2 regions of the Arthrobacter sp. Sr33 genome follow, and region 2 is predicted to be linked to the other one. Evidence: riboswitches for the same ligand, from Rfam matches in the RefSeq annotation. Region 2 holds a riboswitch; the other holds the start of a gene.

Region 1 (3,206 bases), on a different contig from region 2:
ACCCGCCGCCGGACCGCCGCCTCGTCAGTACCCCCTAGCCGCCGCGGACCAAATTCCAGCTCGTCGATTACCCGGTTGGTGAGGAACTGGTGCTCGGGTTCCTGGAACACCGTCCCAATCCTGGTCACCAGTTGCGCTGATTTCCAGGCGTGCGGGCTACTCCCGGCTCCGCGGGAGAGGGCCGGTGCGGCCTCCAACTGGCCGCGCCGCGCCGGCAACAACCCGGCCAGGGTCAGCGCAAGCGTCGATTTTCCGCCACCGTTGGGGCCCACGATGCCCAGGGATGAGCCGGCGGTGAGGGCGACGTCGACGCCGTCGAGCACCGCCGGTCCCCGTTTGGCCCGCGCCACTGATAGTCCCCTGGCAGTAAGCAGCTCCTCCCCCGGTGAGGATAGCTGCGTGGGAACCGACGGTTGATGACCGGGGAGCCACACCCCCGCCGCCGCCAGCCGGGCCCGGGTCGACGCGTCGGTCAGCACCGTGCCTGGGGGGCCGTCGGCGAGGATCCCGCCGTCGGCCGCCAGCACCACCACCCGATCCACCACATCGGCCCACACCGCCACCCGATGCTCTACCACCACAAGGGTGGCGCCGGTGCGGTCCAGGACCCGCCCGACGGCGTCCCTTACCTCCAGCACACCGGCCGGGTCGAGATTGGCGGTCGGTTCGTCAAGCAGCAGGAGCCCGGGTTGCATCGCCAGCACCGCCGCCAACGCCAGGCGTTGCTTCTGGCCGCCGGACAACGCACTGGTGGACCGATCCAACGGCACCTCAAGCCCCACGTCGTCGAGCGCCCGCCGAACCCGCTGCCAGATCTGGTCGCGCGGTACGGCCTGGTTCTCGGCGCCGAAGGCCACCTCGTCACCGACCCGGGCCAGCACAATCTGAGAGTCCGGGTCCTGAAGCACCAGCCCCGCGCGACCGCGCACCTCACCGGGAGGCCGCCCGTCGAGGGTGAGGGAACCGTGCTGTTCGCCCTGCCCCTCATCGCCGAGGACACCAGCCAACCCGTGCAGCAGGGTCGACTTCCCGGACCCTGACGCGCCGAGCAGCAGCACCCGTTCTCCGGGCGCTACTGTCAGGTCAACGTCCCGGACCGCCGGGGTTTTCCGGCCGGCGTGCCGCCAGCTCCAGCCTTGCGCGCTGATGCTGACGGCCGACGGCGTATTTCCGTGGTCAGCCATACCGGTTAGACGTCAGCCGTTCGTCCGGAGGCGAAAGCCGACAGCACCCCCGTCTTGGCCAGGGCACGGACCGCCAGCCACGACACCAGGCCAGCGATAATCACGCCCGAGATCGAGGCGAACACCACGTACATCAGTTGCCATTCGAAGGCCCAGAGGGCGTTGTACAGGATGTTCTCGCTGATCGAGAGGGCCAGGCCCGCGCCAAGCCCGGCGAGCAAAGCCACCCCGAGGTTCCACCTGCGGTACAGGAACAAGAGGAAGATGAGCTCGGCCCCGACGCCCTGAATGGCTCCGGAGAGCAACGTGGTCAACCCGAACTGGGTGCCCAGCAGCGCTGAAACCGCTGCAGCCAGCACTTCGCAGTAGATGGCTGCTCCGGGTTTCCTGATGATCAGACCGCCAAGTACCCCCGCGATCAGCCAGCCACCTGTGTAGAGACCGGCCAACGGCGGGAACGCTCCGGTCAAGGCAGCGATGCCCGTGTAGCCGGCCGACCATGCGAAGAACACCACCCCGACGGCGACCGCCACCACCGAGGCAACGACAATGTCGACCACCCGCCATTGATATCGGGCGCGCAGCGTCGACGTGTTTTGAGTTGGTGCAGTTGATGAAGCCATGTGAATTTACCTCCTGAGGTACAGGAGGGGAGGGTATCCGGGCCCATGGCGGGTGCCACCGGCCGGGCACCCTGAGATACTCGACTCCCTTCGCCGGTACTAGCCGGATCAGGTTCGAGGGTCTGCGGTAGGCCGCACTCTCAGCGCCCGTCCATCTGGATGGACGGCGCTCCCCTGTCGTATGTTTAGCAATTTCAACTCTACACCTGAGAGGTTCGTACCCACCACGGTGGCCGGCGGCGGGCTCCCGGCTGTGCTGGTGCGTCTCACCTCAACAGGAAAACGCTAGGCTTGAGAAAAGAGCCACCATCGAAGGAGACACCATGAATCAGCTTATGAAACTGCTGGGCGTAGCACTGAGCCTTGGCGCGGGCATCGCCGGAGCCAAGGTCGTGGATTTCATCTGGCACAAGACCACCGGCAAAGCCTCACCGAAGGACGAGGACGGGCTCGAAAACAGCCTCCGTTCCGCCCTCGCGTTCGCGCTGATCTCCGGTGCCGTGCGCGCCGTCCTGCAGGTCCTCACCAACCGCACCACGCAGCGGGCAGCCAACCGGTTCGCGAAGTCCCGCGACCTGACGTAGGTCCTATTTACGTCTCATCGGGGCGCTCGGTCGGATTCCGGCCGGGCGCCCTCTTGTTGGCGGCGTTCTCCACCACCTCGTCAAGTTCATCCATGCTGAGCAGGTCTCGCCGCAGGTGTTTGGTGCGGTATCCCGCCCGGCCCACCATGTGGGCTGAGACGGGGACGGTGAGGAGCATGAAAATCCAGCACACCAGCAGGACCGGGATCAACACCCAGCTGCGCATCTGTAAGCCCATGGCCAGAAGGAACAGCAGCAGTCCCAGCACCTGAGGTTTGGTTGCCGCGTGCATCCGGGTGAGGAGGTCAGGGAAACGGAGCAGGCCGACGCCGGCAGCAACCGACATCAGTGCCCCTCCGATCATGAGAACGGCTGTCACCACGTCAATGAGAGTCTCGCTCATGCCCTACTTCCTGTCCGTGACGAACCGGGCGACGGTCACGGATCCAATGAATCCGATCACCGAAATCCCGACCAGAAGCACAATATTGTCCAGGTGCCGGTTCACTGCCATGTCCACGGCCAGCGCTCCACCAATGATGGCGAGCAGCACATCGATCGCGAGCACCCGGTCCAGGATCGAGGGGCCTCGCGCAATCCGATACAAAGCGCACAGGGCGGCGAATCCGAGCAACAGTCCCACAATAATTACGGCGCTCGTCATTTCCGGATCCCCTCCTCACGCTCTTCGTTCTCCTGATCGAACCGGACCTCAGTCTGCAGCAGCGCCAGATCATCCCGGGTTCCCATAATCCTGATCAGCCAGGCTTCGGTGGCCCGCACATCGGACCTGATCTTCGCCGCACCCTCCGGCG
Region 2 (3,206 bases):
CCCCAGGGGCATAACGGCTGTAGCTCCGAGTTGTTCTAGTCGTCGGGCCAGGATGGGATCGTCGTTGGTGTATGCGAAGACCTTGAAGCCTTTCGAGACCAGTGTTTCGGTGGCCTGGATGAGTTCCAGCGCATCGGGTAGCAAGGTTTGTTCATCGGCGATTACTTCAAGTTTTATCCAGTCCGTTGCCAGTGCCTCCCGCGCCAGTTCAGCGGTCATGACCGCTTCGCGGGCAGTGAAACATCCTGCCGTGTTCGGTAATATCCGGATCCCTTGCTCGTTGAGTAATTCGAACAAGGACCCACCCGTCTCGGGGTTGTACCTTCGCAGCGCCACGGTTGTCAGTTCCGTTCCCGATGCTGCCAGGGCCGCCCCCAAGCCTTCCAGGCTTGGGGCTCCCCCGGTTCCCATGATCAGCCGGGAGCTAAGCGTAACCCCGTCGATCGTTAACGCGTCGTTGTCAGTCAATGTTTTATCCTCCCTGGACGGCGGTAAGAATTTCGATGTCGTCACCGTTCTGGATGGTTACCTCAACCCAACGGGTGCGGGGTACGAGCTCAGCGTTGACTGCAACGGCTACACCCAACTGTTTTTTATCGATTGGTTGCCCGGCATCGGTCAACTCACGGCCGGTCAGCTCGGTGATTAGGTGCTTGAGGGTGGAAACCGAAACGGTATTCCGGGGTTGTCCGTTCAATGTGAAGTTCATAGGGCAATCCTTACTTCATCAGGAAAACTGTTATGACGGGAAGCATGAGGACGGGACGCTTCGGCGAAGTGCCGGGGGTTACTGAACCGGTCGGGTCGGAATCGCTCGATGTCGATCTCCGGTATGTTTTGGCTGATCAGGTCCACGCAGAGGCGGGCGGTGATCGGTGCCAGCAGCACCCCGTGCCGGAAGAAACCGGTAGCGACCACAAGTCCACGCACATCGGAGCCGTCCGGGTCCCTGCACCGGCCAAGCAGGGGAGCGTTGTCCGGGGTCCCCGGTCGGGAGCGGCAGAGGGCTTCGAGCAGTTCGAGTTCCGCGACTGCCGGGATCAGCGTCTGAGCATCCCGGAGTAGTTCGTAGACACCTCCCGCGGAAAGCCCCGCGGACCCGTTTTCCCGTTGAGTGGCACCTATCACCACCGTTCCATCCTGCCGGGGCACCACATATATGGACGACCCGCGGACCAACCCGCGGACCGTGGAGGTTATGAGCGGTCTAAGGTGTTCGGGTACGCGCAGGCGGAGAATGTCCCCGTACACCGGACGTAACGGTAGCCGCAGCCCTGTCGGCAGGCGATCAATGTTTACCGCACCGAGCCCGTTAGCCAGGATGATCTCATCAGCATCAATCCGCTCTCCGTTCTCCAGCAACACACCGGTCACAGCAACACGGTCAGTAGCATCGTCATGGATAAGTGCGGAAACCGAAACGGGCACCGTGCGCGCGGTCGTCTGTTTGGCTAGTGCTGCTTGGAGGGCAACGGCCATAGCCCGCGGATCAACCTGATGATCCTCGGGAACCAGGAACGCTCCTGAAAGCTGCGGGCCGAGCAGCGGCTCCAGACGCCTCGCCTGACTAGTGGTGAGTGCTTCCACCTGAAGTCCAAGACTTGACTGGACAGAGCGCAGGTCGGTCAGGGCCTGCCGATCCGCCGCATCGACACCGGCGACCAGGGTTTGCCTGCGCTGGTAGCCGGTTCCAATCCCGGAGGCGGCCTCCAGCTCCGTGATGAAGTCTCGGTATGCCCGGGCCGAGGGCAGCGTCAGGTCCAGCAAGGATTCTTCCTGATAATGGAACTCACTGACCGGGGCCAGCATCCCCGCCGCAGCATGGGTAGCTCCGGAAGCGGGCGCGGGATCAATCAGCGTGACCTGGTGGCCGCGACGGCTGGCCTCCCAGCCGATGGCCAATCCGATGATCCCGCCACCGACAATGACGGTGTGCGCGAGGCGGTCCGGGTTATGAATAGTCATCAGAGTCCTTCCTACGCCGGGCTTAACCGGTTCAGGTTCGTACGGTCGGCGTCGAACGCCCTCTCAGCCCTACCGACCGCGAGTGTAGGAACACTGGCGGAAGATCGGGCTCCCGTGGAGCTATTAGTCTAAGGCGTATGGCCTTTATTTCAGATGTTTTCCCTCTCCCGCCGGCTCTGAACGACGGTGACACGGCGTCAACGGTCAGTACGGCAGACCTGCACCGGCAACAGTTCGCATCAGCGCAGTTGTACCTGTGCACGGATTCACGAAAGGAAAGGGGCGACTTCGCGGAGTTCGTCGACGCCGCCTATGCCGGTGGTGTGGATATCATCCAGCTTCGCGACAAAAAGATCGACGCAGTCGAAGAACTCGCCTGTCTCGTGGCTCTGCGTACGGCAGCGGATCGACACGGCAAACTCTTTTCCGCCAATGACAGGGCAGACATAGCCCGACTCAGCGGCGCACCGGTCTTCCACATAGGACAAAAAGATCTGCCAGTACCTGACGCCCGGCATCTATTGGGCCCCGAACCGATCATCGGTTTATCCTGCCATTCCCCGGCCCAAGTCGCCGCTGCCATGACCACAAGTGGGCTGGATTACTTCTGTACCGGCCCTGTCTGGGCTACACCCACGAAACCTGGCCGTGCTCCCTCCGGGCTTGAATTGGTGCGTTACACAGCAGCACGTTCGGCCGAGACCTCGTCCCCACGGGCTTGGTTTGCCATTGGAGGAATCGATCACACCACCATTGGCCAGGTCGTCGAAGCCGGGGCCCGCCGGGTTGTTGTCGTACGAGCCATCACAGAAGCCGACGACCCATCCTCCGCCGCCAGGTCCCTCAAATCAGCCCTCCCAGCGCCCACCTAACCTTTCCACGTGTCAGGGCCAATCAACTTTTACCTTGCTGCATAAGTGACACACCATTGATGAAACAGTCCCAAGCTGTGGCTCGGGTGGCGGGGTAGTTCATCCCTTGGATGCAAAACGGAACTTATATCAAAGGACCAACAAATTCGGAGGCGCAGGGCCACTACAAGTACCGCAAACGTCCTATCTCCGTGACCCGCCTGCGCAGGCAACGGATGATCCCATGGCTACTTTGTGCTTTTTAGGTTTGGGGTAGAGCGGGTTCGGGAAGGTAAACCTTGCCGCCTGAGGCGCGGAATTCGGCGGACTTTCCTGCCATCCCGGCGATAGCTTCCTGCGCGGCGGCGCCCCCGAATTGGTCCCTGATGT

What was found. A riboswitch is a leader RNA that binds a small molecule or an ion and turns the genes downstream of it on or off. The one in region 2 is predicted to bind thiamine pyrophosphate.
Region 1: it holds a riboswitch for thiamine pyrophosphate, as region 2 does, so the genes downstream of both, ACX80T_RS06275 (ECF transporter S component) here and thiO (glycine oxidase ThiO) in region 2, are expected to answer to the same signal.

What each region holds. Positions count from the first base shown of each region.
Region 1 is NZ_JBTNDD010000003.1:249,983-253,188, forward strand. Features, by position in the region: gene ACX80T_RS06270 (ABC transporter ATP-binding protein) at 1-1,184, opposite strand, end outside; gene ACX80T_RS06275 (ECF transporter S component) at 1,190-1,807, opposite strand; TPP riboswitch at 1,876-1,993, opposite strand; gene ACX80T_RS06280 (DUF4235 domain-containing protein) at 2,131-2,391, shown strand; gene mnhG (monovalent cation/H(+) antiporter subunit G) at 2,399-2,794, opposite strand; gene ACX80T_RS06290 (monovalent cation/H+ antiporter complex subunit F) at 2,798-3,055, opposite strand; gene ACX80T_RS06295 (Na+/H+ antiporter subunit E) at 3,052-3,206, opposite strand, start outside.
Region 2 is NZ_JBTNDD010000006.1:208,398-211,603, forward strand. Features, by position in the region: gene ACX80T_RS10350 (thiazole synthase) at 1-468, opposite strand, end outside; gene thiS (sulfur carrier protein ThiS) at 473-709, opposite strand; gene thiO (glycine oxidase ThiO) at 706-1,965, opposite strand; TPP riboswitch at 1,957-2,091, opposite strand; gene thiE (thiamine phosphate synthase) at 2,103-2,837, shown strand; gene thiC (phosphomethylpyrimidine synthase ThiC) at 3,079-3,206, opposite strand, start outside.